One region of the Microbaculum marinisediminis genome, then DNA from elsewhere that is predicted to be linked to it. Evidence: predicted binding sites of a transcription regulator. Region 1 holds the regulator's gene; each other region holds the start of a gene.
The links. Region 1 encodes LexA, which represses DNA repair genes until DNA is damaged. Its sites were predicted from a motif close to TGTTCNNNNTGTGTTCNG; they were not measured.
Positions count from the first base shown of each region.

Region 2: MUB46_RS06255 (helicase-related protein) is a predicted target of LexA. The motif match lies at 1,752-1,769, and genes of this name have one in related genera.
Region 3: MUB46_RS10365 (ImuA family protein) is a predicted target of LexA. The motif match lies at 3,558-3,575, and genes of this name have one in related genera.
Region 4: MUB46_RS09845 (YifB family Mg chelatase-like AAA ATPase) is a predicted target of LexA. The motif match lies at 2,482-2,499, and genes of this name have one in related genera.

Region 1 is NZ_JALIDZ010000012.1:17,348-24,649, forward strand. It holds gene trpD (anthranilate phosphoribosyltransferase) at 1-788, shown strand, start outside; gene trpC (indole-3-glycerol phosphate synthase TrpC) at 793-1,605, shown strand; gene moaC (cyclic pyranopterin monophosphate synthase MoaC) at 1,625-2,128, shown strand; gene MUB46_RS21055 (molybdopterin molybdotransferase MoeA) at 2,133-3,344, shown strand; gene MUB46_RS21060 (sulfotransferase family 2 domain-containing protein) at 3,366-4,187, opposite strand; gene lexA (transcriptional repressor LexA) at 4,445-5,164, shown strand; gene MUB46_RS21070 (ComEC/Rec2 family competence protein) at 5,196-7,302, opposite strand, start outside.
Region 2 is NZ_JALIDZ010000003.1:22,695-29,996, forward strand. It holds gene MUB46_RS06255 (helicase-related protein) at 1-1,620, opposite strand, end outside; gene MUB46_RS06260 (class I SAM-dependent methyltransferase) at 2,071-2,802, opposite strand; gene MUB46_RS06265 (DUF3108 domain-containing protein) at 2,935-3,804, opposite strand; gene MUB46_RS06270 (hypothetical protein) at 3,943-4,071, opposite strand; gene rpmB (50S ribosomal protein L28) at 4,531-4,824, shown strand; gene MUB46_RS06280 (queuosine precursor transporter) at 4,955-5,503, shown strand; gene MUB46_RS06285 (esterase-like activity of phytase family protein) at 5,609-6,640, opposite strand; gene cobT (cobaltochelatase subunit CobT) at 6,648-7,302, opposite strand, start outside.
Region 3 is NZ_JALIDZ010000004.1:314,632-321,933, forward strand. It holds gene MUB46_RS10355 (error-prone DNA polymerase) at 1-1,043, opposite strand, end outside; gene MUB46_RS10360 (Y-family DNA polymerase) at 1,040-2,656, opposite strand; gene MUB46_RS10365 (ImuA family protein) at 2,589-3,506, opposite strand; gene MUB46_RS10370 (adenosylcobalamin-dependent ribonucleoside-diphosphate reductase) at 3,733-6,174, opposite strand; gene MUB46_RS10375 (SDR family oxidoreductase) at 6,354-7,121, opposite strand; gene MUB46_RS10380 (lysophospholipid acyltransferase family protein) at 7,165-7,302, opposite strand, start outside.
Region 4 is NZ_JALIDZ010000004.1:209,873-217,174, forward strand. It holds gene MUB46_RS09840 (PAS domain-containing hybrid sensor histidine kinase/response regulator) at 1-687, opposite strand, end outside; gene MUB46_RS09845 (YifB family Mg chelatase-like AAA ATPase) at 864-2,396, opposite strand; gene MUB46_RS09850 (hypothetical protein) at 2,553-2,753, opposite strand; gene MUB46_RS09855 (potassium channel family protein) at 2,812-3,243, opposite strand; gene MUB46_RS09860 (HdeD family acid-resistance protein) at 3,270-3,863, opposite strand; gene ubiV (ubiquinone anaerobic biosynthesis protein UbiV) at 4,010-4,960, opposite strand; gene ubiU (ubiquinone anaerobic biosynthesis protein UbiU) at 4,963-6,003, opposite strand; gene ubiT (ubiquinone anaerobic biosynthesis accessory factor UbiT) at 5,996-6,574, opposite strand; gene gshB (glutathione synthase) at 6,634-7,302, opposite strand, start outside.

The sequences.
Region 1 (7,302 bases):
CCATCGACATCGTCGGCACCGGCGGCGACGCGGCCGGCACCTACAACATCTCGACCTGCGCGGCGATCGTCACGGCGGCCTGCGGCGTGCCCGTCGCCAAACACGGCAACCGCGCGCTGTCGTCGAAGTCCGGTGCCGCCGACGCGCTTGCAGCGCTCGGCGTCGATATCGAGCTTTCCCCGGGCCGGATCGCCGACTGCATCGCGCAGGCCGGTGTCGGCTTCATGTTCGCGCCGGCCCATCACGCGGCGATGAAGCATGTCGGCCCGAGCCGGGTCGAGCTCGGCACCCGGACGATCTTCAACATCCTCGGCCCCCTCTCCAATCCGGCCGGCGTCAAGCGCCAGATGATCGGCGTCTTCGACCGGCAGTGGATCGTGCCGATGGCCGAAGTGCTGTCGTCGCTCGGCTCCGAGCATGTCTGGGTCGTGCACGGCAGCGACGGCCTCGACGAGATCACCACCACCGGGCCGACCTATGTCGCCGAACTGGTCGACGGCGACGTCCGTACCTTCGAGATCGCGCCGGCCGATATCGGCCTGCAGACCGCCAGCCCCGACGACCTGAAGGGTGGCGACGCGGCAACCAACGCCGCGGCGATCCGCGCCCTGCTCGGTGGCGAGCACAGCCCCTTCCGCGACATCGTCGTCTTCAACGCCGCCGCCGCGCTGGTGGTCGCCGGGCAGGCGGCGACGCTTACCGAGGGCGCCGAGATAGCGGCCAGGGCCATCGATGCCGGCGACGCGCTCGCCGTTCTGCAGAAACTCGTCACCGTATCGACCGCGTGAAGCCATGGCCGACATCCTGAAGAAAATCGAGGCCTACAAGCGCGAGGAGATCGCCGCCGCCAAGGCCGCCCGGCCGCTGGTCGATGTCTGCGCGGCCGCGCGCAGCGCGCCTCCGGTCCGCCCGTTCAAGGAGGCGCTCGACGCCCGTATCGCCAGGGGCGAGACGGCGCTGATTGCGGAGATCAAGAAGGCAAGCCCGTCGAAGGGCCTGATCCGCCCGGATTTCGATCCGCCGAAACTCGCCGGCGCCTATGAGGCCGGAGGCGCCGCCTGCCTGTCCGTCCTGACCGATGGCCCCTCGTTCATGGGCAGCCCCGACTATCTGACCGCCGCGCGCGACTCCGTTTCCCTGCCCGTCCTGCGCAAGGATTTCCTGTTCGATCCCTATCAGGTCGACGAGGCCCGCGCCTGGGGCGCCGACTGCATCCTGATCATCATGGCCGCCGTCACCGACGACGAGGCCGCCGCCCTCGAGAACGCCGCCGAGATCTACGGCATGTCCGTCCTGATCGAGATCCACGACACGGCCGAGCTCGACCGGGCGCTGCAACTCAGGTCGAGGCTGATCGGCATAAACAATAGAAATCTCAGAACCTTCGATACATCCCTTCAGACATCAATCGAATTGGCGAGGGCTGTACCGGACGGCTATACCCTGGTCGGCGAGAGCGGCATCTTCACGCCCGCCGACGTGGCGCTGCTTGCCGATGCCGGCATCCATGCGATCCTCGTGGGCGAAAGCCTGATGCGCCAGGACGACGTCACCGCGGCGACCCGCGCGCTGTTGTCGCGAACCGCCGCCGACGCGGCCGTATAGGCTGGAGCGAGCCCCGCCCATGTGCGCCGACAAAGCCCTCACCCACCTCGACGAGACCGGCACGGCGCGCATGGTGGACGTCTCCGGCAAGGCGGTCACCGCCCGTTCGGCGACGGCGGAGGGCTGGGTCCGGATGGCGCCCGAGACAATGGACCTGATCGTCCGTGGCGAGGCCAAGAAGGGCGACGTGCTCGGCACCGCCCGCATCGCCGGCATCATGGGCGCCAAGCGCACCCACGAGCTGATACCACTCTGCCATCCGCTCGGCCTGTCGAAGGTGTCCGTCGATCTCGAGCCTGTTGCCGCCGACAGCGCCGTGCGCGTGACGGCGACGGCCAAGGTGACCGGCCAGACTGGCGTGGAGATGGAGGCGCTGACCGCCGTCGGCGTCGCCTGCCTCACCGTCTACGACATGGTCAAGGCGGTCGATCGCGGCATCGAGATCACCGGCATTCGCCTGCTGGAGAAATCCGGCGGTCGCTCCGGCAGCTGGCACGCCGACGACAGCGGACAGGATGGCTGAGACCATGGCCCTCCTCCCGGTCGAAGAAGCCCTGCGGCGCATCGTCGACGGCGTTCCCCCCAGGCCCGCCGAGCGGGTGCCCCTTGACGACGCGCTGGACCGTGTCCTCGCCGAGGACATCGCCGCCAGGCGCACGCAGCCGCCATGGGACACCTCGGCGATGGACGGCTATGCGGTGCGCGCCGCCGACGTCGCGACCGTGCCCACAACACTGCGCGTAATCGGTGCGGCCCCTGCCGGCCATCCCTTCGAGGGAACAGTCGGGGCGGGCGAGGCCGTGCGGATCTTTACGGGAGCCCCCCTGCCCGATGGCGCCAACGCGATCGTCATCCAGGAAGATACCGAGCGCGCCGGCGACGAGGTCACCGTTCTTGAATCCTCCGGCATCGGCCGGTTCGTGCGCAAGCGCGGGCTCGACTTTGCCGAAGGCGACGTACTGCTCAGCGCCGGCCGCCGCGCCGACCCGCGCGCCATCGCCCTCGCCGCCGCGATGAACCATGCCGACCTGTCCGTTCATGGCCGGCCGAAAGTCGCAATCCTGTCGACCGGCGACGAGCTCGCCCTACCCGGCTCCGATCCCGGACCGGAAAAGATCATCGCGTCCAACGGCTTCGGGCTTGCGGCCATCGTCCGGCGGGCCGGCGGCATTCCCGTCGATCTCGGCATCGCCGCGGACGACCGTGAATCCCTCGCCGGTGCCGTCGCTAAGGCACGGAAGTCCGGGGCCGATGTTCTGGTGACCCTCGGCGGCGCATCCGTCGGCGAGCATGACATCGTCCAGGACGTTCTGGTCGCCGAAGGCCTGTCGCTCGATTTCTGGAAGATCGCCATGCGGCCCGGCAAGCCGCTGATGTTCGGCATGTTCGGCGCGAGCCGCTTCCTCGGACTGCCCGGCAATCCGGTCTCGGCGATGATCACCGCACGGCTGTTCCTCGTGCCGCTGATCCACGCGCTGTGCGGTCTCAGGGAAACCCAGTCCGGCGAGACCAACGCGCGCCTCGGGGCCGATCTCGGCGAAAACGATCAGCGCCAGGACTATCTGCGCGCGATGTCCAGCATCGATCCCGACGGCACCCTCGTCGTCACCCCCTTCGGCCGGCAGGACAGCTCCATGCTGGCCACGCTGGCCAGGGCCGATGCGCTGATCATCCGCCCGCCTTTCGCCCCGGCCGCGACGGCGGGCGAGACCTGCCGCGCGCTCCTGATGGATTTCTGAGGGCGGCCCTCGCGCGGCGCATCAGCGCCGGACGAGATGCTTCCGGCAATAGTCGTAAATCCGGTATTCCTGGCGCCAGAACGTCTTCAGGTTGTCGATGGCCTTTTCCGAAAGGGCCGGTCCTTTCGAAGGCGCCTGATGCTCGGTCTGAAAGGCCTCGGCGATCTGCTCGCGCGACAAGCCGGCGGGCTCAAGCAGACGGAAGACGTCGTCGTTCAGGTGCTCCAGCTCGGCGACGCAGTAGATCCTGTCGGCTGCCTCCTTCAACGGGGCAACGCCGCCGAGATGGAACGCATAGCCGCGCCGCAGATGCCCGATAGCCTGCATGGCGAATTCCGCGGCCGAACGCATCCGTTCGTCGTCGGTGACGAGCGCCTCGGCGAGATCGTTGGCGGTGGGGAAGTAGGAGAAGGCGACGGCCTCGTCCGTGCTCCAGGTGTGGTGATGCGCCGGCCGGCCGCTGCGAAGGCGACTGTTGAAACCGGACACGAAACGGGTCGACGGCTCGCGAATGACGAATCCGACCTTGCAGGACGGCGATTCTTCGAGAACCCGCTGCAGCGTGATCCGATGGCCGACTTTCTTGATCTTGATGTCCTGCCCGTCCTTCCGGAACTTCCTCAGGAACCGGCCGATCGACGTTCCACCCGTCTTGCCGATATGGAGGAGAACATAGTCCTCGAGAATGAGCGACTTCTTGCTCTTATTCGGTTTCCGTTTGGACTTTGATCCGAATGCACGCGGGATGACCATCCCCAATGCCCTTTCATGATATTTCTTTGCGACTGCCCGCGGCGACATAAGCTCGACCGACGTGATCTGGCGGCTGGTGGGTATGGTCATCCGACCGGTTCGCCGGTATCCCTAGCCGGATCGGTCGAGGCTTACAATCGCGATGAACGACCGCGTGCCGCGACCCGCCAGGCCGGATGGTGGCCCCTCGCCGACCCGCACGATCCCGGAGCAGCGCGCCCCCGTGCCCACACTGCGTCCATGCGATATTTGCCATTGCCGAACACAACAAGAACATGTATGTTTGTTCTTGATTTGTACACAATCCGGCGCCCAAAGACGGGCGGAAGCGGCAACGGGAGCGCGCAATGCTCACGCGGAAACAGCATGAATTGCTGATGTTCATCCATGAACGTCTCAAGGAATCGGGCGTGCCCCCGTCCTTCGATGAGATGAAGGAAGCGCTGGACTTGCGCTCGAAGTCGGGCATCCATCGACTGATCACGGCGCTCGAGGAGCGCGGCTTCATCCGACGCCTGCCGCATCGCGCCCGCGCGCTCGAAATCGTCCGGCTGCCCGAGTCGGTGGCGCCGGGGCTAGCCGCGCGCGGCCGCGGATTCGCGCCGAGCGTCATCGAGGGAAGTCTCGGCAAGACACCGCCGCCACCCCCGCCGGAGCCGGTAGAGACCGAGGCCGCCAACTCGAACGCGGTGGCCGTCCCGGTCATGGGCCGCATCGCCGCGGGCACGCCGATCTCGGCGATCCAGAACCACAGCCATTCGATCCAGGTGCCGGTCGAGCTTCTGTCGAAGGGCGAACATTTCGCCCTGGAGGTGCGCGGCGACTCGATGGTCGACGCTGGCATCCTCGACGGCGACACGGTCCTGATCCGCAAGACGGATGCCGCCGACACCGGCGACATCGTGGTGGCGCTGATCGACGACGAGGAAGCGACGTTGAAGCGCCTGCGCCGCAAGGGCGCGTCGATCGCCCTGGAAGCGGCCAACCCGGCCTACGAGACACGGATCTTCGGTCCGGATCGGGTTGCCATTCAGGGCCGGCTGGTCGGCCTCATCCGCCAGTACTGACGACGCCTGCCGGGCTCAGCAGCTCGGGGGCTTAGGGTCCCCGGCGCGTCCAGGGACGATCGCCGGACCGGTCCGCCGCCGTCTCGATGGCAATGCCGTTGGCCGTCTTCGTGAGCGTGATCGCGCCGGACCGCGCGGCATCCTGCGGACCGATCACGATGGCGTCGTCCCTGCACCACTGAGGCGGCGAGATCGGTGTGACGACGACGTCCGCCCAGGCGCAATCCTCCGCGAACGCCACCGGATCGCTCACGTAGGAAACACGCAGACGACCATTGTCGGCGACGCAGGCCCACGTATCGCAGGCCGCCCGTCGTCGCGGGGTCCCCTCGGGCACGAGTCCGGCGCTGCGCAGCCAAACCTCCACCTCGTAGTCCGATCCGGGCTTTGGCAGGAACGCCAGCGCGCCGTCCTGCATTCTCAGCGCCGCCATCCGTAGGTCCCGCGCGACGAAGAGGTCCGGCGGGTCGGAGACCGCACTCAAGACGACGCCGGCCGCAATGAACGGCACCCCCAGGAGGCGCACGCCCGTGCGCCAAAGCAACAGCCAGAGCCCGCCGGAAATCGTCAGGAGCAACGCGGCCACGGGCACCTGCGAGACCATGCGCACCGCCCCCTCCCAGCCGGCGACCGCCCTCGCCACGGCGAGAACGCCCTCGATCCCCAGCCCCATCGGGACAAGCGCGAGGCCTTCCAGGCCGAAGGGCATGAGCAGCACCGCGGCAAGCGCGGACGGCATGACCAGCACGCTGACGAGCGGCATCGCGGCGACATTGGCGATCAACCCGTAGACCGCCACGCGGTTGAAGTGATAGGCGGCGAACGGCCCCGTCGCCAGCCCGGCTATCAGCGCGGTGAACACGAGCCCGAGCACCGCCCGGACGAGAAAGCGGACCGGCGGCGCCATCGCGCTTTCACTCCGCGAAAGCGACCACCACCGCAACGCCTCGTAGGCCGAGACCAGGGCGACGGTCGCGGCGAACGACATCTGGAAGCTCGCCGTCACCAAGGCTTCGGGCGTCAGCACGAGCACGATCGATGCGGCGATCGCGACGTTGCGCAGGGTGATCGCCGGCCGGTCGAGCAGCACGGCAACCAGCATGATCGCCGCCATGATGAAGGCGCGCTGCGTCGCGATCGAGGCGCCCGAGAGCACCAGGTAGCCGAGCCCGCCGATCAGGGCGATCGCCGCCGCCCACTTCTTGATCGGCCGGGTCAACGCGAGACTAGGCGATAGCGCCAGACAGGCACGGGTGAACCAGAACAGCGTGCCGACGACGAGCATCATGTGCAGGCCCGAGATCGCCAGGATGTGCGCCAGGCCGGAGGCGCGCAGCGCGTCCTCGTCGGCGTCCGGTATAGCGCCACGCTCGCCCGTCACGAGCGCGGCCGCGATCGCGCCGACGGAGCCGGGCAGCGACTGCCGGATTCGCGCCGCGATGTAAAGGCGCGTCCGCTCGATCGCGGTCCCGAGCCGCACTGGCAGTCCGACATCCCGCGCGGTCTGGACCGGTTTCGGCGCGCTGGTCAGGAACCCGACGCCGCCGATGCCGGCGAACCAGGCCCGCCGGGCGTAATCGAAGCCGCCCGGCACCGCGGCGTCCGGCGGCGGCAACAGCATCGCGTCAAATCGCACCGCCTGTCCTGGCGTCGGCACCGACCAGCTGCCGCGCATCCACAGCGACAGCAGGGTCGGCAGCTCCGCAGCGGCATCGCGGCCGATCCGCTCCGGCGCCACCGTGAGCCGTGCCGCGCCGTCCTCCCTGAGGTCGACCCCGATGATCCGCCCGGTCACCGGAACCGGATATCCGGTCTCGGACACGACCGGCGCGGCGACCCAGCGGCTGCGAAGCCCCGCGTCCAACATGCCCAGCGACGCCAGGAACAGGCCGATGAACGCGATGCCCCCGAGCCGGCCCGGGCCGCAGCGGACAGCGACGATCCCGGTGACGACGCACAGGACCAGCACCGCCGCGAGCACAGGTTCCCGCGGCAGCGCGAAATAGGCCGCGATGCCGGCGCCGAAAGCGACGGGACCCCAGAGGAACAATCGCTCGCGCTCGCTGTCGGCGATCCTTCGGACCGAAACGCGGCGCGACAGGCGGCTCGACAGGCCGAGCAGCGGCGCCGGCAACGCC
Region 2 (7,302 bases), on a different contig from region 1:
GCGCCGCGCGGCGGCGGCGATGGCCTTCAAGTGCTGGCCATCGGCCTCCGGATCGGGCGTGAAACGCAATCCCTCGAGGCGGCCGACATGGTGGCCCTCGACGGTTACATCTCCGCTGGCGTCGATTTCGGCTTCCATGGCCGGATTCTCCCTCAAGCTTCGGGCAAGCACGCTGGTGCGGCGATCGACGAAACGCTGCGCCAGACGTTCGTGCAGGGCGTCGGACAGCCGGTCCTCTACAGCGCGGGCGCGCTCCTGCCAATGGGCGGGATCGCCAAGCCACTCGGGCCGGTTGGCGACGAAGGTCCAGGTGCGGATATGGGCAATACGGTTGGACAGCGTATCGATATCGCCGTCGTCGCGGTCGCACTGGCCGATCTGGCGCGCGAACCAATCATCATCGATGTGGCCGTAGCGCATCAGCTGGCTGTAGAGCGTGGCGACCAGCTCGGCATGGTTGGCGGGTGCGATCTTGCGGTAGTCGGGGACCTGACAGACGTCCCACAACAGTTCCACGGCGTCGCGGCCCCGGGCGATGTCGGCGATCTCCAGATCGCGTGCGACGGCCTCCAGCGCCAGTACGTCGTCGCTCGCGGGCGCGCGGGTCAGCGTGTCCTCGCGCGGCAGGGCGGCGAGGCTCGCGTGCAGGCTCTCCATGGTGGCGAAGTCGAGATGCGTGTTGCGCCACTGCAGGATGCGGACCGGCTCGAAATCGTGGCTTTCCAGGCGCGCGACGAGCTCGTCCTCGAGCGGGTCGACGCGGCCGGTGACGCCGAAGGTGCCGTCGCGCATGTGGCGGCCGGCGCGGCCGGCGACCTGGCCCATCTCGGCGGGATTGAGGTCGCGGAACTGCCAGCCGTCGAACTTGCGCCGCGCGGCGAAGGCGACGTGATCGACGTCGAGGTTGAGGCCCATGCCGATGGCGTCGGTGGCGACCAGGAAGTCGACGTCGCCGTTCTGGTAGAGGCCGACCTGGGCGTTGCGGGTCCGCGGGCTGAGCGCGCCGAGCACCACCGCGGCGCCGCCGCGCTGGCGGCGCACCAACTCGGCGATGGCGTAGACGTCGTCGGCGGAGAAGGCGACGATCGCGGAGCGGCGCGGCAGGCGGGTGATCTTCTTCTGGCCCGAATAGGCCAGGTGCGACAGGCGCGGGCGGGTGATGACGTTCAGGTTCGGCATCATCCGCGTCAGGATCGGCCGCATGGTGGCAGCGCCCAGCAGCAGCGTCTCCTCGCGGCCGCGCCGGCGCAGGATGCGGTCGGTGAAGACGTGACCGCGGTCGAGGTCGGCGGCAAGCTGCACCTCGTCGATGGCGACGAAGGCGACGTCGAGGTCGCGCGGCATCGCCTCGACCGTGCAGACCCAGTATTTCGGGTTCTCCGGCTTGATCTTCTCCTCGCCGGTGACCAGCGCGACGGCCTCCGCGCCGGCGCGCTCGACGACACGGTTGTAGACCTCGCGCGCGAGCAGCCTCAGCGGCAGGCCGATGACGCCGGACTCGTGGCCCAGCATCCGCTCGATGGCGAGATGGGTCTTGCCCGTGTTGGTCGGGCCCAAAATGGCCGTCACCGCGCGGCTGCGCGCCGCGGGATGGTGGCCGACATCCGGCGCGATACTCATGACGCCTCCCCGGCGAGGGACTTCAAGGGCGCGGCTGTCGCATCTTCGCGAGGCGCTGTAAAGGCCGAACCCGGGTCAAGGTAAGCGCCGGCGTCCCATTTCGGCACAAAATCGCCGCCGCCGTTAACCTGTAGAACGAGCCTAGAACAAATGCTGGCCGAATCGCTGACTCCGACGGAATCGCGTTTCGTTCCCGGCAAGATATTGGGTGGCTGGTTCATAATCCTACGATATCTGGATTCAGTCGGGTTGCGGCGAGGGTCTGCGGGCGCGTCAATCGTTAACCCGCGAACGGGAGTCATCCACAATCGCGGGCAAGCCGAGATCGGCGGTCAGGCGCGATTGGGCCTGAAGATGGTGACGGGGGCATGGCGATAGAAGGGCAGGTGGCATAGCCGCCTACTCTTTATAGCCGGGGGGCCGAACGGAGTCCGCCGGACCTCCGGCAGTTCATCGGCTCTCAAGCAGCCGGTAGCCGCAATCGAGGGATTCGAGACCAGCGAAATGTCCATGGCGGCGTTCCCATTCGCCGCTTTCCAGATCGTTCGCCAGCTTCGCCAACCCCTCCGAAACGTCGCCCATTGCCCAGAAACAGGACATCGCGGTGCGGACCCTCTCGTCGAGATAGGCCGCCGGACGTCGCCAGTAGCCGGCCAGAAACCCGTCCGTGCAGTCGTGCGGAACAGGCACCGACGAAACCGAAATGGGCCCGAGCCAGCGCGCGAAGTCGGCCATCGTGGGCATCTGGCCTTCGTCCAGTGAAACGAGCGCCGGAAAATACTCGGCGAGCCAGAACCCGCGAAACGAAGGGTCGTAGGTCAGGAAGACGATTTTTCCGCGGGTTACGCGACGCATCTCGGCGACGCCCCGCTCCTTGTCCGACCAGTGGTGGATCGTCAGAACCGCCATCGCGGCATCGAACGACTTGTCGCCGAAGGGCAGATTTTCCGCGCTTGCCTGAATGACGGTCGCGTCCGAAGCGGGGCGCTGCCCGATCATCCTGGCCGAGGGTTCGACAGCCGTGATCTGGCGATCCGAAGGCTCGTAGGAGCCTGTCCCGGCCCCGACGTTCAAGACGGTTTCCGCATCGCCGAGGGCTGTTTCGACTTGCCGGGCAATTCGTGGGTCAGGTCGACGCAGATCCGCGTAGTTCAGGCCGATCGTGTCGTACAGATTGTTCATGCGCGCGCATGCCTTGGAGCAACATTCCACCCCCCGACCAACAGCCGATGGACCGCAAGTCGACGCGCGCCGTTCCGCCGGCGTCAGATCTGTGCCGGGGGCCGGCCTGCGGGGCTTGCGGAGGTAACCCGATTATTCGCCGAGCGCGGCTGCGCGCGTGTTCAATGCGCCGGTCGTCGTGGTCGCGCCTGCCTGGATGACGGCGAGGCCGATCGGGGTCGGGATCGAAATGCGGTAGGGCACCAGCAGATCGGATCCGGCGACCGGGGCGAGCTTCAGCTCGATATCGATCTTCTCGGCCATCTCCACCTCCTTCTTGTCGGTGCGATGGCCGGCAATGGCGCGGTAGTGGGCGCCGCAGACGAGAACCTGTCCGCCCGGGACGTCGCTGCTGGAGATCGATTCGATCTTGCGGAACTCGAGCGTCACGTCGAAGCGCTCGCGGCCGTTGTAGATCGGCACGGTGCGTTCGCAGGCGCGCTTGTCGATTCCGCTCGGCGTATTGCCGCCGGCGACGATCAGGGCGCTCATCGGATCGATCGTGTTCTTGGTATGCGCGTCGGTGACCTGCACCCGATTGGGGTGCTTGTACCATTCCTTGGGCACCGGCGGGGTCAGCTTCAGGCGGCGGACGCCGTCCTGGTTCATGGTCATGCGGACCTTGGCGGACTTCTTGCCGTCGGTGGCGTCGACGCTGAAGGCGCGCGGCTGTGTTCCGCCCGACATCAGGCGGCCGGCCGAGGAGGCGCTGGCCGTATAGTCATAGACGGCACCGGCGAGCCCGGTGAGCTTGCCGTATCCGTCGAGACGGTACTGGGGGCCGTCGAACGTGCCGCTGAGGGTGGCCTTGCCGACGGGGACGCCGGCGAGATAGGCGCTGTAATCGGTCTTGAACTTGTACTCGGCGGCCGATGTCGTGCCTGCCGACAGGACAAGCCCCGCAAACGCGACCGCGCAGGCGGACCTTCCGCCAAGACCGGCCAACGATGCACCTGCCTTCATCACCTTACCGCCTCATACTGACCGGCCGGCAGAACCGGCCTTGCCGGAAACGCTACGCCCTACGGAGCGCAGAATCTCGTGCCAAGGTTAAGGAACAGTATAGCGCAATTTCGTCGACAGCGTGGCGAGGCGGTATTTTCAGCCGGCTTTTCTCCCGGCCGCCAGGGCGGCGGAGGCGTCCCCCCACAGGCGGGCGATGGTGTCGGCCCCGAACCGGTTTCGGCAGAATTCGCAGGTCTTCGCGTAGAACAGTCGGGTTTCGTCCAAGGCGTCTTGGCTCAGCGCGGTCCGGCGCGGCGTCGAAGGCGCGTTTCAGGTTCCGGATGGTCACTTCGTACCGGGTGCGCAATCGCGGCCGCGGAGTATCGAAGCTCTCCCGGAGAAGGGGATTCAGCACAGTTTCCTCGTCCTGGTCGGCCTCGACCGTCCAGCGCTTATGCAGTTTCATGCGCAGGGACGACTAGATGCGCTCCAGGGGGCGCGCATCAGAAACAGGGCTTTGACCGTGAAGCCCCTGGGTTCCAGCAGCGATCGGATGTAAAGGAAATGGTCCGGTCTCAGTCCGCCGACGGAACAGCGGGACGAGACTAAGGCGCAGTGATTCCGTCTGCCCGCTTGACGCTTGGCGGCCCGCTTACTATACGCTTTCGACGAAATCCCTACACGGCAAGGCCAGACTCGGCCACCGGCGTCTCCGGCGGCCGTAGACAATTGAGGATCAGTAGAATGGCCCGGCGTTGTGAATTGACCGGAAAGTCGGTCATGACCGGAAACAATGTGAGCCACGCCAACAACAAGACCCGGCGTCGGTTCCTGCCCAATCTCGTCAACGTGACGTTGCTGAGCGACGTGCTCGACCGCGGCTACAAGCTGCGCGTCTCCGCGCATGCGCTGCGCAGCGTCGAGCATCGCGGCGGTCTCGACGCGTTCCTTCTGAAGGCGCGCGACGAGGATCTGTCCGACAAGGCGCTCACGCTGAAGCGGGACATCGCCAAGGCGACGGCCGCCAAGGCGGCCTGACCCGACGCCTGTCCGGCAGCTTCGCTCCGACGGCGCGCGAGAGATGTCGCATTCCGACGAAAAGAGCAAAACCGGGCCGGCCAAGGCACGGTTGCTCATTCCGTCCGGGCTGTTCGTTCCAATCGGGGCGATGGCCCTGGTGGTCGTCGCCTCGAACATTCTCGTCCAGTACCCGTTCACGCCCTGGGGCCTTGCCGACTATCTCACCTGGGGCGCGTTCACCTATCCCTTCGCCTTCCTGGTCACCGACCTGACCAATCGCCGCTTCGGGCCGAAGGCCGCGCGCACCGTGGTCTATGTCGGGTTCGCCGCCGCCGTCGTGCTGTCTATCGTGCTGGCGACGCCGCGTATCGCGCTCGCCTCGGGAACCGCGTTCCTGACCGCGCAGCTGATCGACGTTGCCGTGTTCCACCGCCTGCGCCAGCGTCTCTGGTGGATGGCGCCGCTGGCGTCCTCGCTGATCGGCTCGACCGTCGACACCGCGCTGTTCTTCACGCTTGCCTTTGCCGGCAGCGGTGTCGGCACGGCCGATTACTGGGGGCTGACGCTGCCGGTCTGGGTCGGCTGGGCGACGTTCGATTTCCTGGTGAAGGCCGTGCATGCGGTCGCTATGCTCGGCCCCTTCCACCTCCTGCGCTCGCGCATCAAGGCCAGTCGGGAAGAATATCCCGCGCTGTGATCGCGGGTGAAGCCCGCAGGTTGGCCGTCCTCGAAACGGCGAGCCCGTGTTCCTCGGGATGACGTGTGGTTGTCGCGACTACGGCGGCACCGGGGGAATTGCGCCCTACAGAAGCTCGAACTGCAGGATCAGCGTGCGCTGCAGCAGGTTGAAGTTGTCGTCCGAGATGATCGTCAGGACGGTGCGGCCCTGCGCGTCCGTGTGCACGGCGACGCCTTCCATGTTGTCGACCTCGTGGGCGGAGCCGGCGGTCAGGAGCGTGGCGGCCTCCATCGGTTGGGGACCGTCGAGCGCGGCGGCGGGAATGCGCCGCAGCCGCATGGCCACGCCCGAGAAGATGCTGAAATAGCGCTCCAGAACGATCAGATCGCCGCCGGGCAGGGCGACGATGTCGGTCAGGTTGAAATCGGAGGTGCGCTTCAGGCCGAGGTCGCGGATCTCTCCATTCCGGATCATCCAGCCGGGAATGACGTCCGGTTCTTCCGTCACGATGCTCTCGGCGAAGGTGACGATGGCGCCGCCATTGGGGGCGCCGGGCGGGATGACGGCGATGCCCTCCAACCCCTTGTTTTCGGGCAGGGCGGCGACAGCATCGGGCAGGGCGAGGCGCTTTGCCGTGACCGGCGCGCCTTTGTCATCGACGCGGACCTGCAGGATGCGGTTGTCGCGTTCGAAACCGATAAGAAAGTCGCCCGACACGCTGCCTTCGGCAAGGCCGTTGCCGCCGAGGGCCCTGAGCGATTCCGCGTCGGAGCTCTCCTTGTCGCCGAGCGGCTTGCCGTCGGCGCCGATCAGCCGGTAGGCGGCGACGTCGGACAGGCCGGCCAGGATACCGTCGTCGTAATCGAGGGTGGCGGAGAACAGGTCGCCGTTGTCGCCGACGAGAAGCGCCTTGCGGCCGTCGCCGGAGATCTCGATTCCCGACAGGCCGCCGAATCGGTCGTCGGAGGAGTCGACCTCGATGCCGCCGAGAAAGCGCAGGCCGTCGAATACGGCTCGCGACGGATCGTCCTCATCGAAGGCGGGGACGGGGCTCGCCTCGACCGGCACGGCCGCCTCGGTCGCCACCGCTTCCATCGGCGCGGACCAGCTCGCCAGCAGCAGCGCGAAGAGCAGGGGGGCGGCAGTCCGGGGCATGACCCCGTCAGGCCACGGCGCGCGTACGCGCGCCGCCACCACGCGGCATGCCGCGCGAAGGGCCGGGGGTCTCTTCGAACAGTTCGGCGAGCTTCTCGGTCATGGCGCCGCCGAGCTCCTCGGCGTCGACGATGGTGACGGCGCGGCGGTAGTAGCGCGTGACGTCGTGGCCAATGCCGATGGCGATCAGCTCGACCGGCGAGCGGGTCTCGATGTCCTCGATGACCTGGCGCAGGTGGCGCTCCAGATAGTTGCCGGGATTGACCGACAGGGTGGAGTCGTCAACCGGGGCGCCGTCGGAGATCATCATCAGGATCCGCCGCTGCTCGGGACGCGCCAGCAGGCGATCATGCGCCCAGGCGAGGGCCTCGCCGTCGATGTTTTCCTTCAGGAGCCCCTCGCGCATCATCAGGCCCAGATTGCGCCGGGCGCGCCGCCACGGCATGTCGGCGGGCTTGTAGATGATGTGGCGCAGATCGTTGAGGCGGCCGGGATTGAGAGGCTTGCCCGACGAAAGCCAGTGCTCGCGGCTCTGGCCGCCCTTCCAGGCGCGGGTGGTGAAGCCGAGGATCTCGACCTTGACGCCGCAGCGCTCGAGCGTGCGCGCCAGGATGTCGGCGCAGGTGGCGGCGACGGTGATCGGCCGGCCGCGCATCGAACCG
Region 3 (7,302 bases), on a different contig from region 1:
CGCGCGCGGGCGAAGCGGACGATGTCGTGGACGGTGAGGAAATAGGGGGCGTAGTCGAGCTCGCCGATCAGTTTGATCTCGTATTCGATTAGGTGGCGTACTTTATTGGGCGTTCCATCGGGATAGCGCTGCCTGGCGCCTTCCTCGGTCAGGCGGATCAGTGCCGCCTGCGGCGTCGGATCGGTGCCGGTGGGTTCGTCCGGATAGGCGTAGCGCAGTTCGTCGAGAGAAAAAGATATATGGCTAAGTACTATGGAAATTTGTGAGATGGCTTCGGGATAGTTCCGGAACAGACGAGCCATCTCGGCCGGCGGCTTGAGGAACCGTTCGGCATTGGCCGTAAGCAATAAGCCGGCTTTATGAATTGGCGTGTGATTTCGGATGCAGCTCACTACGTCCTGCAGATGGCGGCGGCCCGGCGCATGATAGAGCACGTCGTTGATGGCAAGCAGCGGTGTGCCGCAACGCGCGGCGAGATCGGCCTGAAACGCCAGTTTTCTGCGGTCATCGCCGTCATAGGCAAAGCGGGCGGCGAGATGCACGGCACCGGGGAAGCGCCGGACCAGTTCCCGCAGTGTAGTCTCGAGCAAAGAAAGTTTATTTTTAGCCGGCGTCTTTTTTTCTCCAAATAAAGATAAGCCGTCGTAACTGGAGCCGCCGGGAACCACCGCCAGAAGGATCCCTTCACCCCATTCCGACAGATCGGCGAGCGTCAGCCGGCAATCGCCCTTGTCGGCGCGGCGGTTGCCGACAGTGAGCAGCCGGCACAGCCGGCCATAGGCGGCGCGGTCCTGCGGCCAGGCGAGGATATCGGGGGTGCCGTCGCAGAACACGAGACGGGTGCCGACGACGATGCGGAGGTTGCGCTCCTTCGCCGCCACATGGGCGCGCACCACGCCGGCGAGCGAATTGCGGTCGGCGATGCCGAGGGCGGCCAGCCCCAGCGCGGCGGCGCGGTCGACCAGCTCTTCGGGATGCGAGGCGCCGCGCAGGAAGGAGAAGTTGGTGGCCGCGGCAAGCTCGGCATAGGGCGGCGCCATCATCCGAACAGCCCGTGCAGATACCAGCGCGGCGTCACCACCTCGCGGTCGTACAAGCCCGCGCGATAGACCCAGTAGCGGCGGCCCTCCTCGTCCTCGACGCGGAAATAGTCGCGGGTGAGCGCCTCGGCCTCGCCGTTGAACAGTTTCGGGGCCCACCATTCCGGGGCGATGCGCTCCGGTCCCTCGATGCGCGCGACGCGGCGCAGCACGCGGCGCCAGCGAAAGCGCACCGGCGGCCCGTCCGGTATCTCGGCGATCGCCTCGATGGGTTCGGGCCGGTCGAGCAGGCGCAGCGGCCGGTCCGGCGCGCGCCCGGGGTCGTCTCCGGAGCCGTGCCCGGGGCCGAGATCGCACCCGGCGGCGGGCTGCGGCCATAGGGCGGCGCCTGCTCCGACCCCGGCCACGGCGGGGCGTGCCGAGACCGCAAGCTCGGGGATATGGCTGTCGTGACGCACCAGCCGCACCACCCGGGTGTGGCCGAGCCGGGCGGTCAGCCGGTCGGCGAGGCGGGCGAGCGCCTCGGCATCCTCCGCCCTGCTTTCTCCGGCGAGATCGCCGGCGGCGGTCTGGGCGGCCTGCAACGGCTCCACGGCCTCGGCGGCGAGGCGGACGCGCTCGATGCCCTCGCCGGTATCGAGATCCTGCTCGAAGGTGCCCAGGCGCTCAATCAGCAGGCCGGCCATGCGGGCGGGGTCGCGGCTTGCCCGGCTCAGGCCCACCGCGATGCGGAAGGCCTTGTTGTCGACGCGGAACAGGGTGAGCGCCAGCCGCCGCGCGCCCTGGCCGTGCCGCGACAGCGGCTCGGCGAGGCCCTCGCCAAGCGCCCGCGCCACCCGCTCGATATCCTCGACAAGCCGGATCGGCTCGGCGAAGACGCGCTCGACGAGGAAGACCGGTGGCGGCCTGAGCGGCGACAGCGGCTCGTCGGCGCGGCCGAGCGCGCGGTCGAGACGCGTGAGCAGGTCCGCGCCGAAGCGGGCGGCCAGGGTGGATCGCGGCATGTCGACGAGCTGGCCGATGCGCTTCAGGCCGAGCCGTTCCAGCATCGAGACGGCTTCCGGTTCGGCGTCGAGCATCGCCACCGGCAGCCCGGCGACGGCGCGCGCGTTGCCGCCCGGCGGGACGACCGTGCCGGATGCCGTCCTGGCCACGGCACGGGCAGCGGCGGGTGTGTCGGCGACGGCCGCCTGCACCGTGAGGCCGCGCCCTTCGAGGCGTCCCGTCAGGTCGCCGAGCAACGCTTGTTCGCCGCCAAACAGATGGGCGCAGCCGCTGATGTCGAGGACGAGGCCGCTTGTCCCGCCGGGGGCGTCGAGGGCGACGAGCGGGGTATAGCGCCCGGCCCATTCGGCGAGGGCTTCGAGCGCGCGGCGGTCGCCGTCGGGATCGGCCTCGACGGCGTCCAGCGCCGGCACGCGCGCGCGGGCGTCGGCCAGCGTCAGGCCGGGCTCGAGGCCGGCATCGGCGGCGGCCGTGTCGATCGCCGTCAGCCGGGTGGCGTTGCCGACGGTCGCGATCGTGGCACGCGGTCCCGCGCCCGACAGGCTAGCCGGTTCGGCGGAAGCGGAGGACGGTGGTGTCCTGCGCGACGGTTCCCTTCCGAGTCGCTCCACCGGCAGGCGCGGCAGGCGCAGGGCGAGGAAGCGCCGGCCTGATGTCTCCGGCGTCGGCGGAAGCGAAGAGGCGTTCATCGGGTCTCCAGGTCAGGGCGAAGCGGCCGCCGGGGCGGGTGGCGTTGCGTTCGAGATCGACCGCCCAGGCGGGTGGGGGCAGGGCGAACGCGGCGGTATCCGGTCCGGCCAGGGCGAGGGGCTCGATGCGCCAGCGGGTGCGCGCCGCGCTCAGGCCGTCCATGGTGCCGGGGCGCACGAGCAGCGCGGTGCCGCCATTCCGGGCGGCCCGGAGCGCCAGCCGCCGCGTCGCGGTCAGGTCGACGGTGGCCGGGTCGCCGCGGATTTCGGCGACGACGGCCGACAGCGCCCGGCTCGCAAGCCCTTCCTCCGCCGCCCACAGCGCCTCGCGCGGTCGGCGCGTCTCGACGAAGAGCAGCCCGTCCGGATCGAGGCCGAAGGCGGCGAGCCCCGGCCCGTAGGGTCGGCCCCATTCGCCGGCGCCGTCGACGGTGGTGACGATCAAAGCTGGCCGGTTCGCGGCGAGGCGGCCGGCGAGCGCCAGGGCGAAGCCGAAGGCAAGCGGCCCGTCGGCATCCGCCGAGCGGACCTCGTGCAGCGCGCCGCGCCGCAGGCCACCGCCGAGCACGGCGTCCAGCTCCGCGGCCCCGAGCGGCACCGACGGCGCGACGGATGCGCGCGCCCCGGCCGCGCCGGGGGCGGATCCGGCCTCCAGCCGCGCGATGCGCGCGCGCAGGGCGCCGATATCGGCAACGGTGTTGCGATCGGTCAGCGCGCGACCGGCAACAGCGTCGCCATCGGGCGGGGCATCGGGTTCGGGTGCGCTCGACACAATGGGTCTCCGTTCCGGGCGAGCGGTGTCGCCGCCCGGTGACAAGGCAAATGTTCTATGTTTGTTCTAATATGGATTCCACCGTTTGGCGGCGGAGTCAATCGTCAGGTGGCTCAGGGAAGGGCGGGGCAGAGATCGCTCCGTCCACTCCATGTCATTGCCGGGACGCGTCCGGGCACGACCGCACAGGAATTCGGCGAAACGTGATACCAGCCTCACCAGACCGTCACGCGCACTTCGAATAGCCGCAGTCGAGGCAGGCGAGGCAGCCCTCGCGATGGTAGAGGCTGGGATGACCGCAGCGCGGGCAGGTGGCGCCGGCGCCTTCGGGAACCACGGCTTGCGCGTCCTTGTCGCCCGGGTCGCCGCGATGCGCGCCCGTCCCGATCCGTGAGGGCGCCAGGAAGCCGATGTCGATCATGTGCTTCTCGATGACGTCGGCGATGGCGGCGAGCAGGCTCGGCACGTAGCGGCCGTTCATCCAGTGGCCGCCGCGCGGATCGAACACGGCCTTCAACTCGTCGACGATGAAGGACACGTCGCCGCCGCGCCGGAACACGGCGGAGATCAGCAGCGTCAGCGCCGCCGTCCAGGCGTAGTGCTCGACATTGCGCGAGTTGATGAAGATCTCGAAGGGGCGGCGGCGGCCGTCGCGGATGATGTCGTTGATGGTGATGTAGAAGGCGTGCTCGGTGTCGGGCCAGCGCAGCTTGTAGGTGAAGCCCGGCAGGATCGTGTCGCGCTTCAGGGGTTCGGTCAGGCGCACGACGGCCGCGCCCTCGGGCGGAACCGCGGGCTCCGCCTCCCGCCCCGCCACGGGCACCGCGGGGGCGGGCAGCGGCAGGCTCGCCTGCTTGTCTTCGGCGGGCACCCCCTCGGCGGGCACCGCCTCGCCGACGCTGAGCACGGAGCCGGTCACCGGGTTCGGCCGGTAGGTGGTGCAGCCCTTCAGGCCCAGCGCGTAGGCGCGAGCATAGACGTCCTTGAAGGCCTCGAAGGAGATCTCGCGCGGCACGTTGATGGTCTTGGAAATCGAGGAATCGACATAGGGCTGCAGCGCCGCCTGCATCCTGAGATGGGCTTCGGGATCGAGCGTCTGGGCGGTGACGAAGGCCTCCGGGGGCGCGGCCGCCGCGTCCCCGCCGGCCCTGGCCCGGTAGAGGCGCCAGGCATAGTCGCTCACCTCCTCGTCGCGGCGGCTGCCGTCCGGCATCAGCACGGTCCGGCGGTAGGACAGCGAGAAGATCGGCTCGACGCCGGAGGAGACGTTGTCGGCAAAGAGCGAGATGGTGCCGGTCGGGGCGATCGAGGTGACGTGCGAGTTGCGCAGGCCGTTCGCGCGGATCGCCGCGCGCACATCCGGGTCGAGGCGGGCGACCGTCGGGCTCTTCAGGTACTGCGTCCTGTCGAACAGCGGGAAACAGCCCTTCTCGGCGGCGATCTCCGCGCTCGCGCGATAGGCCGCATTCTGGATGATGCGCATCCAGTCGCCAGCAGCCTTCGCAGCGTCTTCGCGGCCATAGACGAGGCCGAGCATGGCCAGCGCGTCGGCAAGCCCGGTGACGCCGAGCCCCAGGCGCCGCTTGGCCTTGGCCTCCTTCGCCTGCGCCTCCAGCGGATAGCCCGAGATGTCGACGACATCGTCGAGGAAGCGGATGGCGACGGCGACCGTCTCCGCCAACCGGCCGGTGTCGAGGCGGGCGGTCTCGTCAAACGGATCGACGACCAGGCGGGCCAGGTTGACCGACCCGAGCAGGCAGGCGCCATAGGGCGGCAGCGGCTGCTCGCCGCAGGGGTTGGTGGCATGGATCGTCTCGCAATAGGCGAGATTGTTCTCGGCGTTCACCCGGTCGATGAAGATCACGCCGGGCTCGGCATAATCGTAGGTCGAGCGCATGATGCGGTCCCACAGCGCCCGCGCCCGGACCGTCCGGTACACCGTGCCGGCGAAGACGAGGTCCCAGTCCGCGTCGGCCTCGACCGCCGTCATGAAGGCGTCGGTGACGAGGACTGAGAGGTTGAACATCCTGAGCCTTGCGGCGTCGGCCTTGGCGTCGATGAACAGCGCGATGTCGGGATGATCGCAGCGCAGCGTGCCCATCATGGCGCCGCGCCGGTGGCCGGCCGACTGAATAGTCCGGCACATGGCGTCCCAGACCTCCATGAAGCTCACCGGGCCGGAGGCGTCGGCGCCGATCGACCTCACCAGCGCGCCCTTCGGCCGCAGCGTCGAGAAGTCGTGGCCGATGCCGCCGCCCTGCTGCATGGTCAGCGCGGCCTCGCGCAGATTGGTGAAGATGCCGTCGAGGTCGTCGGGGATCGCGCCCATGACGAAGCAGTTGAACAGCGTCACCTTGCGGCCGGTGCCGGCGCCGGCGAGGATGCGGCCCGCCGGCAGGAAGGCGCCGGATTCAAGCGTCTCGCGGAAGCGCTTCGCCCAGGTCCTGCGGGATTTCGCCGGTTCCGCCGCGGCGACCGCATCGGCGACGCGGCGCAGGGTGTCGGACACAGTCTTCTCCACCGGCGCGCCGCTCTCGTCGCGCAGGCGGTACTTCATGTCCCAGATCTCGCCCGCGATGGGCGATGGGGCGATCGGCGGCGGGTCGGTCGGCGGTGGATCGGTCGGCGGCGGGTTGCGGGCGTCGCCGCCGGATGTCCTGCGGGCCATGTCGAACACTCATCGCGCGTCGGGACGCTGTTCCCGACCTCACCAATATCGGGCCAAAGACGTTTAAGGTCAATGAATGTTCCCGGTTTGTACCGGCCGCGCCACCGCAAAAGGCCCCGTGGGCCGGCCGAAAGGGGCCGATTTGGTGTCCCGGCCCCTCGCGCGATCCGGGACCGGCCCTATGCCACCGGCAGGCCGACCGCCTTGCGGATGTCCTCGGAGCGAAGCGAGACGTCGGTGCCGAGGAAGTCGGCCGCGCCGCCCTCGCACAGCCAGGCGATCGCCTGGCCAACCCATTCGGCGGGAATGTGCACCGAGGGGTCGAGCTGGCTGACGGGGTTGATGCCCGAGGCCTTTATGGCGACCTGCATGTCGGTCGCCACCGTGCCGGGGCTGAGGCCCACGACCTGGATGCCGTGGTCGCGGTATTCCTTGTCGGCGCATCCGGTCAGCGACAGCACAGCCGCCTTCGTCGCGCAGTAATGGCTCCAGCCCTCGAGCGGGCTGGTGGCCGCGCCCGAGCTGATGTTGACGATGGTGCCGCCTCCCTGCGCCTGCATCACCGGAATGGCGGCGCGCAGGCCGTGGTAGACGCCCATCAGGTTGACGTCGACGGCGTCCGCCCAGTTCGCCGGGTCGGAGTCGGCGATCCGGGCGATCGGCTCGATGACGCCGGCATTGTTGACGAGGATATCGAGGCGGCCGAACTCGTTGCGGCAGGTCTCGACGGTATCGACGACGCTGTAATAGCGCGAGACGTCGCATGTCCAGGCGATCGCCCTGCCGCCGTTTTCGACGATGTCCTCCGCGACGCCCGCGATCTCCCGGCTCGAACGCGCCGCCAGCACGACGGCGGCCCCGCGTCTGGCCAGTTCCCGTGCTGCGGCGGCGCCGATGCCGCGGCTTGCCCCCGTTACGATCGCGGCCTTTCCGGTCAATTCGCTCATGTGCGCACTCCCATGCAGAGGTTCGTGATGGATTTGCCGGTGGCTACCGGGCCTCGGCCTCGCCGATGGCCTGGAGCCGTTTCCTGGCCGTCTCCGGCAGCGGCGGCGGGTGGGGCGCCCGCGCAGCCTCGACAAGCAGCCGGTCCGACGCGGTCTCGATCGCGGTTTCCAGCCGCGCCAG
Region 4 (7,302 bases), on a different contig from region 1:
CCGGCTCGCCTGTTCGGCGGCGTCGCGGGCGCGGCGCAGGGCGTCTTCGGTGTCCTTGCGGATGGTGATGTCGCGGCCGACGCTCTGGATCTCGACGACGCGGCCGGTGGCGTCGCGGATCGGCGTATCCTGCCACTGGAACCAGCGGTCGCCGACGGCGGTCCGATAGCGGGCATCGAAGGTCAGGCGCGGCATGTCCGGGGAGACGGACGCGTCGCCGGGGTCCTGTGCCGGCTCGAGCGGCACGGGCATGCCGATGGTGCCGACCACCTCCGCCCTCTCGAAGCCGAAGATCCGGCAGAAGGCATCGTTGGCGAAGGTCAGTCGGCCATCGGCGTCGCGGCGCACGATGGCGTCGTCCTGCGCGTCGACCAGGCCGCGCTGGCGGGCCAGGCCCTCCGACAGCTCCCAAATGCGATCCTGGGCGTCCTCGAGCCGGTGCGAAAGCCGCGCGACGGCGGCGTCGGAGTCGGTGCGGCGGCGCCGGTCCCGAGTGACGGTGCGCAGCAGCGCCAGCGACAGCCCGATCAGGCCGGCGGCGGCAATCCAGGGAAGCGGTCCACCGAGGATCAGCGTGACCGGCAGCATCACGGCCAGGGTCAGCGTCGCCGCGTGGATCAGCCGCGCACTGCGGATCCTAGGCGGCCGTGCCGGTAGGCCGGCCTCGGTGAGATCGGGTTCGGTCATTGACGCCACGGCGGTCCTGTCGCTCGGATTCTTCGTCCGAATGGGGCCGATCGTGACGGATCGCGATTAAGCTCAGGTGAGTCCGATCGTATAAAGCCGGGGCAGAGGATTCAGATTTTGGGAAGAAAACGCCTGCGAAACCGTCGCTTTTGCGTAAACGCGCGGCGAGCCCCGCCTCACGCCGCCGCCAGGAGGCCCGAGCCGGCCGCGCGCATGCCGACGGCCTCGGCGATATGGAGGCGGCCGACGGCCTCGGCGCCCTCGAGGTCGGCCAGCGTGCGCGCGACGCGCAGGACGCGATGGAAGCCGCGCGCCGACAGCTTCAACGACTCCGAGGCATCGCGCAGAAGCGCCAGGCCGTCGGCATCGGGCCGGGAGACGTCCTCGAGCAGGCGCGCGGGACAGCCGGCGTTGGTGCGAACGTCGTCGAGGCCGAGGGCGGCGTAGCGTTCGGCCTGCAGCGCCCGGGCGGCGGCGACGCGGGCGCCGACCTCGGCGCTGCCCTCGCTGGGCGGCGGCAGGATCAGATCGGCGGCGGTGACGGCGGGCACCTCCAGACGGATATCGATGCGGTCGAGCAGGGGACCGGAGACGCGAGCCTGATAGTCGGCGGCGCAGCGCGGCCCGCGCCGGCAGGTGTGGCCGGGCTCGCCGGCCATGCCGCAGCGGCACGGATTCATCGCCGCCACCAGCTGGAAACGCGAGGGATAGGTCACCCGATGCATGGCGCGGGCGATGACCGTCTCGCCGGATTCGAGCGGTTGACGCAGCGAATCGAGGACCTGCGGCGTGAATTCGGGCAGTTCATCGAGGAAAAGCACGCCGTTATGGGCAAGCGAGACCTCGCCCGGCCGCGCCTTGGGGCCGCCGCCGACCATCGCCGCCATGGAGGCGGAATGATGCGGCGCGCGGAACGGCCGATCCGCCGACAGGCGGCCGCCGGCGATGACACCGGCGATCGACTGGATCATCGAGACCTCGAGCAGTTCGGCCGGGTTGAGCTTCGGCAGGATCGAGGGCAGGCGCTGGGCCAGCATCGACTTGCCGGCGCCGGGCGGGCCGACGAACAGGAGATTGTGGCCGCCGGCGGCGGCGAGCTCCAGCGCCCGCTTGGCCGTCTCCTGGCCGCGGATCTCGGCGAGGTCGAGCATCGGCCCGGCCTCCTCGCGGATCGCCGGCCGGGGCCGGGAGAGAACCTGCGTGCCCTTGAAATGATTGACGATCTGGATCAGGTCGGCGGGCGCCAGAATCTCCATGTCCGGGCTCGCCCAGGCGGCTTCGGCGCCGCCTTCGGCCGGGCAGATCAGCCCCAGGCCCGCCGCGTTGGCGCCGATCGCCGCAGGCAGCACGCCGCTGACCGGGGTCAGGCGGCCGTCGAGGGCGAGTTCGCCGAGGACGCACCAGCCGGCCAGCGCATCCGCCGGCATCGCCCCGATCGCCGCCATCAACGCAACGGCGATGGGCAGGTCGAAGTGGCTGCCTTCCTTGGGCAGGTCGGCGGGGGCGAGATTGACCGTGATGCGTTTCGGCGGCAGCGCCAGACCGACGGCGGTCAGCGCCGCGCGGACCCGCTCACGGCTTTCGGCGACCGCCTTGTCGGGCAGGCCGACGATGGCGAAGGCCGGCAGCCCCGGCGCGATCTGCACCTGCACGTCGACGCGCCGGGCCTCGATCCCGACGAAGGCGACGGTGGCCACACGCGCAACCATTCCAATCACCCCGCTGTACATCTGGTGTACATCTGGCGCGCCTGTTGACGCAGCGGGAAGCCTACAGCGGGAAACGGCCTCGATCAAGAACAATGAGAGAACATGGCGCGGACGCATGCCGCCCGGCGTAGGCGACCGCCCCGCCAGGCCGCGCCGTCAGCCGACGAGTTCGTCGCGGCGGCGCTTGTATTCCGCTTCCATGACCTCGACGTGGCCGAGCACGTTTTCCAGCGCCTCGCGCTTGGAGTCGTCCTCGCCCTCCTCGGCCCACTGGGCGAACTCCTCGCGCAGCTCGAACAGGACCTCGAGCGCCCCGTTCAGTTCCGCGATCTGCGTCTCCCGGCTCTTGCTGTTCATCGAAGTCCCCCGATCCTCATCGGTTGCAATCCGTTGCCCGGGCCGGCCCGCTCAACCGTCACAGGCGCTGTTCGAGTTCCTTGTAGCTGACCGTCAGCACCTGGAACAACACCGCCGTCGACCAGCCGAACAGCAACACGCCGTTCATCGCCGTCATCGGCCCGAGCAGCTCCCATTGCGGCACGGGCACGATGTTGCCGTAGCCGAGCGTGGTGTAGTTGACGAAGGCGAAGCCGAAATCGTTGGCCTCGCCCGGAGTCGCGCCGACCCACTGGTACAGCGCGCTCCAGACCCCGACCTCGACGATATGGGCGGCCATCAGCACCGCAACCGCCGTCACCATCACGATGACAAGGCGCGCCAGGGCATTGCTGTGGATCGCCTTGACGAAGCGCGAGCCGACGGCGTGAACCAGCACCGCCATCGCGCCGGCATGGATGGCGATATTCAATAAACTGACGCCCGTGCCGACGAGAAGCACGACCAGCATCGGCGCGGTCCTTCCGGTAAACCGTCTCAGGTCGCCGGCAGGTCCTTGGCGGCGAGCGCCGTCATGGTCAGCGCAATGCCGGCGAACAGGAGGTTGATGCCGACCAGGAGCCCGATCGCCCAGGTCGCCGTGTCCGGCCAGCCGGCGAAGATCAGCACCGCCAGCGCGATGTCGATGACGCCGGAGATGATCAGCCAGATCCAGCTCGACGCCAGCGCCTTGCGGAACTCGATGCCTGCGATGAACTGGAACACGCCCTCGACCAGGAACAGGATGATCAGCGCCATGGTCAGCGTCAGCACGCCCTTGAGCGGGTTGGCGACGATGATGAAGCCCACGACCACCGCGAGGATGCCGATCAGGAGCGACCACCAGAACCCCGGCGCCGACCGCGACTGGAACGTGGCGATAACACGGATGATGCCGCCGATGATGAACAGCCAGCCGACGAAGATCGTGGCCGCCAGGGTGGTGACCTGCGGGAGGACAATGGCGATGATGCCGAGGATCACCATGACGATGCCCTGGACCAGAAACAGCGTTCGATGCTTGCGGATCGCATCGCGCGTCTGGGCGGCAAGTTCTTCCTGCGTCGGCAGACCGGCTTCAGGTGCAGACATGGTTTGGCCTCCATTTCCCAGTGATTCGCGCAGACTCTCACGCCGGGGCGCGAGCGTCCAGACCCAATGGCAGCCCGGGCGGCAGCCCGGCGCGGCCGCGCGGCCAAGCTATTCCGGCCCGATCGGGGGCTTTTCGGCGGTCTGAGTTATCGGGTCAGGTCGGCGCCAGAGCGGGCCGGGGCCGAGCCGGTCCGGTGCCAGTGGTTGCCGGGGCGGTGGTGATAGAAGCCGTTGCAGAAGGGGCCGGGAAGATCGAGGCGGCCGATGCGCGCCATCGCCTCCGGCACGTCGATGGCGCGATCCAGCGCGGCGCGGAAGATTTCGGCGACGGCGACCATGTCGCAACTGTGCGGCGACAGGCGGAACCGCGACACGCCCGCGACCCTCAGGTCGGCGAGCTCACCGACGAGATTGAGATATTCGCGCGACAGGGTCTGGATACCGTTGATGGCGAGGAAGGGGCTGCCTTCCAACGTCTTCAGCTCGAGGCCGTCGGGGTCCTTCTCGCAGACGAACAGGCAGCTGTCCCGGGTGCGGTCGTAGACGCGGGCGTGATAGCAGCGCGCCGACAGCGCCAAGGGCATCCGCCCGAACACCTGCGCCTCCAGCGCCACGCCGAGGCCGGCGGCCGTCTCGCCCATCGCCCGGATCGCCTCGGCGGGCAGCTCCGCGGGGACGCAGACGCCGTCGGCGCCCTTGCCGGCGAGGAAGGCCAGCGTGGCCTCGTTGTAGACGTTCATGAACGGGCCGATCCGGTGCGCCCGGCCGGCCAGCGACAACAGCGCCGCGGTGTCGTTGGCCTCGACCGGGAACCGGGCCTGCGCGCACATGGCGTCGATCTGTTTGCGGTCGAGCGCCAGTACCACCTCCGACAAGGTGGACAGCACCACGGTCTTGCCGGCGGCGTCGAGCCGGTCGAGGACGGCGCCGCGGCAACGGTCGAACAGCGGGGCGCGCTTCGAGCAGATCGCCTCGCCGACATAGACGGTGTCGACCGGCGCCTCGTCGGCGATGCGGAAATAGAAGTCCCGCCATTGCTCGGGCTGCCAGTTGAACAGCACCGGGCCGAGTGTGATCTCCGCTTCGTCGCCGCGCACCGCTACCTCCACGTCTTGCCCGCGAACGCCCCCTCGGTCTGCCGGTGGCCCTCGGTCAGGGCCAGCAGCTCGGCGAGCTGCGCGTCGCGGCCGGCCATGATGTCGTCGACGGCGCGTCGGAACGCGGCGACGACCGACCTGACATAGGCGCGGCTGCGCTGTCGACCCTCGATCTTCAGGGCGGTGACGCCGGCGCGCATCAGGTCGGGCAGCAGCGCCGACAGGTTCAGGCTGACCGGCTCCTCGAAGGCGTAATAGGCGCCGTCGCGCGCGCCGCACAGGTAGCGCCCCTTGCAGATGGTCGGGTAGCCGGCGCTTTCGCCGGCGGCGAAGCGATCGATGACGAACGGACCGAGCCGCGTCGTCAGGGTGTGCCGGGCGTCTTCCTCGTAGCGCACGTCGGCGGCCGGCGAGCAGACGCCGTCCATGTTGGTCGACACGCCGGTCACGTAGTTGGTGAGGCTGCAGCGGCCCTCGGCCATCATGCCGATATTGCCGAAGACGAAGGCCTCGATCTCGCAGGGAATCTGGTGGTGGATCGCGGCGATCTCGGCCACCGTGAGGATGCGCGGGAGCACCACGCGCTTGACGCCGACCTCCCGGCAGAAGAACCGGATCGCCTCCGGCGAGGAGGCGCCGGCCTGGACGGAGAGGTGCAGCCGAAGATCGGGATAGGTGCGGGCGGCGTAATCGGCCACGCCCATGTCGGCGACGATGAGCGCATCGATGCCGAGGCGGGCGCCGAGATCGACCGCATCGCGCCAGATCGCGAATCGCCCGGCCGGCGGGAAGGTGTTGACGGCGAGAAGAACCTTGGCGCCGCGGGCATTGGCGTAGTCGACCGCCGATTCCAGCTCCGCCGGGGTGAAGTTCAGGCCGGGAAAGTTGCGGGCGTTGGTCTCGTTCTGCAGCCCGCAATAGACGGCGTCGGCGCCGGCGTCGACGGCGGTCCGCAACGCCGCCGGCGTGCCCGCCGGGCACACCAGATCGGGGCGGACGAAGCCGTCGGTCATGCCTGTCTCGGAACTCGGCGCTTCACTCATGCCTGCTCCCTTGCCTGTTTCGGGCGGCAAGCGCGCGCAGGGCGGCGACGGCGGTGGCGGCCGGCCGCGACAGGAGCCCGAAGGACGACAGCACGCTGTCGAGCGCGCTGCCCTCGAAATCGTCCAGCGCGTTGCGCAGCGCCACCACCGCCTCGGTATCGCCGCCGATCCGGAGATCGCGGGAGAAGAACAGCGCGTCGCCGTCGAGCGAGCCGTCGATCATCTCGAGCAGATCGAGGAAGGTCCCGGCGATCACGGCGTCGTGGTGCGGGTGCTCGTGCCGCCGGTGGGCCTTCAGATAGGGGCTCGTCGCATCCGGCCGCAGCACCAGGACGAACGGCAGGTCGCGCGGATCGATCAGGTAATATTTCCCGGTATGGGGGCCGAGACGGGCGAACAGCTCCGGGCGGGTGCGGGCGACATGGGCCGCGATCCGGTTGAACAGCGGTTGCAGCACGGCGAGAGGCACCGCGGCGAGCAACACCGCCGGGATATCCCTGACGAAGGCGGGCAGAGGCGGAGACGAGGACTGGGCGCGCGCCGGAACCGACATGGACGGCAGGCTAGCCAACGCATCGGCCGGCGCACTTGACCGAAGTCAAGCGGGCGGTCCGGCGCGGACCGGACCGCCTATTTTCCCTTGCGGATCGCCTCGATGCGGTCCCACACGAGGGCGGCCGCATCCGGTCCGCCGAGTTTCTTCACCGCGCGCACGCCGGTCGGCGAGGTGACGTTGATCTCGGTGAGATTGCCGCCGATCACGTCGATGCCGACGAGCAGGAAGCCACGCTCCCTCAGCGCCGGGCCGATGCGCTCGCAGATCTCGCGTTCGCGCGCGCTCAGATCGGTCGCCCGCGCCGCGCCGCCGCGCACCATGTTGGAGCGCAGGTCGTTCTCGGCGGGCACGCGATTGACCGCGCCGGCGAACTCGCCGTCGACCAGCAGGATGCGCTTGTCGCCGTCCTTCACCTCGGGCAGGAAACGCTGGACCACCCAGGGCTCGCGGAAGGTGACGGCGAACAGGTCGTAGAGCGAGCCGAAGTTCAGGTCCTCGCGGGTGATGCGGAACACCGCACCGCCGCCGTGGCCGTAGAGTGGCTTCATCACGATGTCGCCGAACTCGGCGCGGAACGCCTCGATCTCGGCGCGGTCGCGGGTGACCAGCGTCGGCGGCATCAGGTCCGGGAAATTCATCACGAAGAGCTTTTCCGGCGCGTTGCGGACATGGGCCGGATCGTTGACCACCAGCGTCTTCGGGTGGATGTGCTCGAGCAGATGGGTCGCGGAGATGTAGTGCAT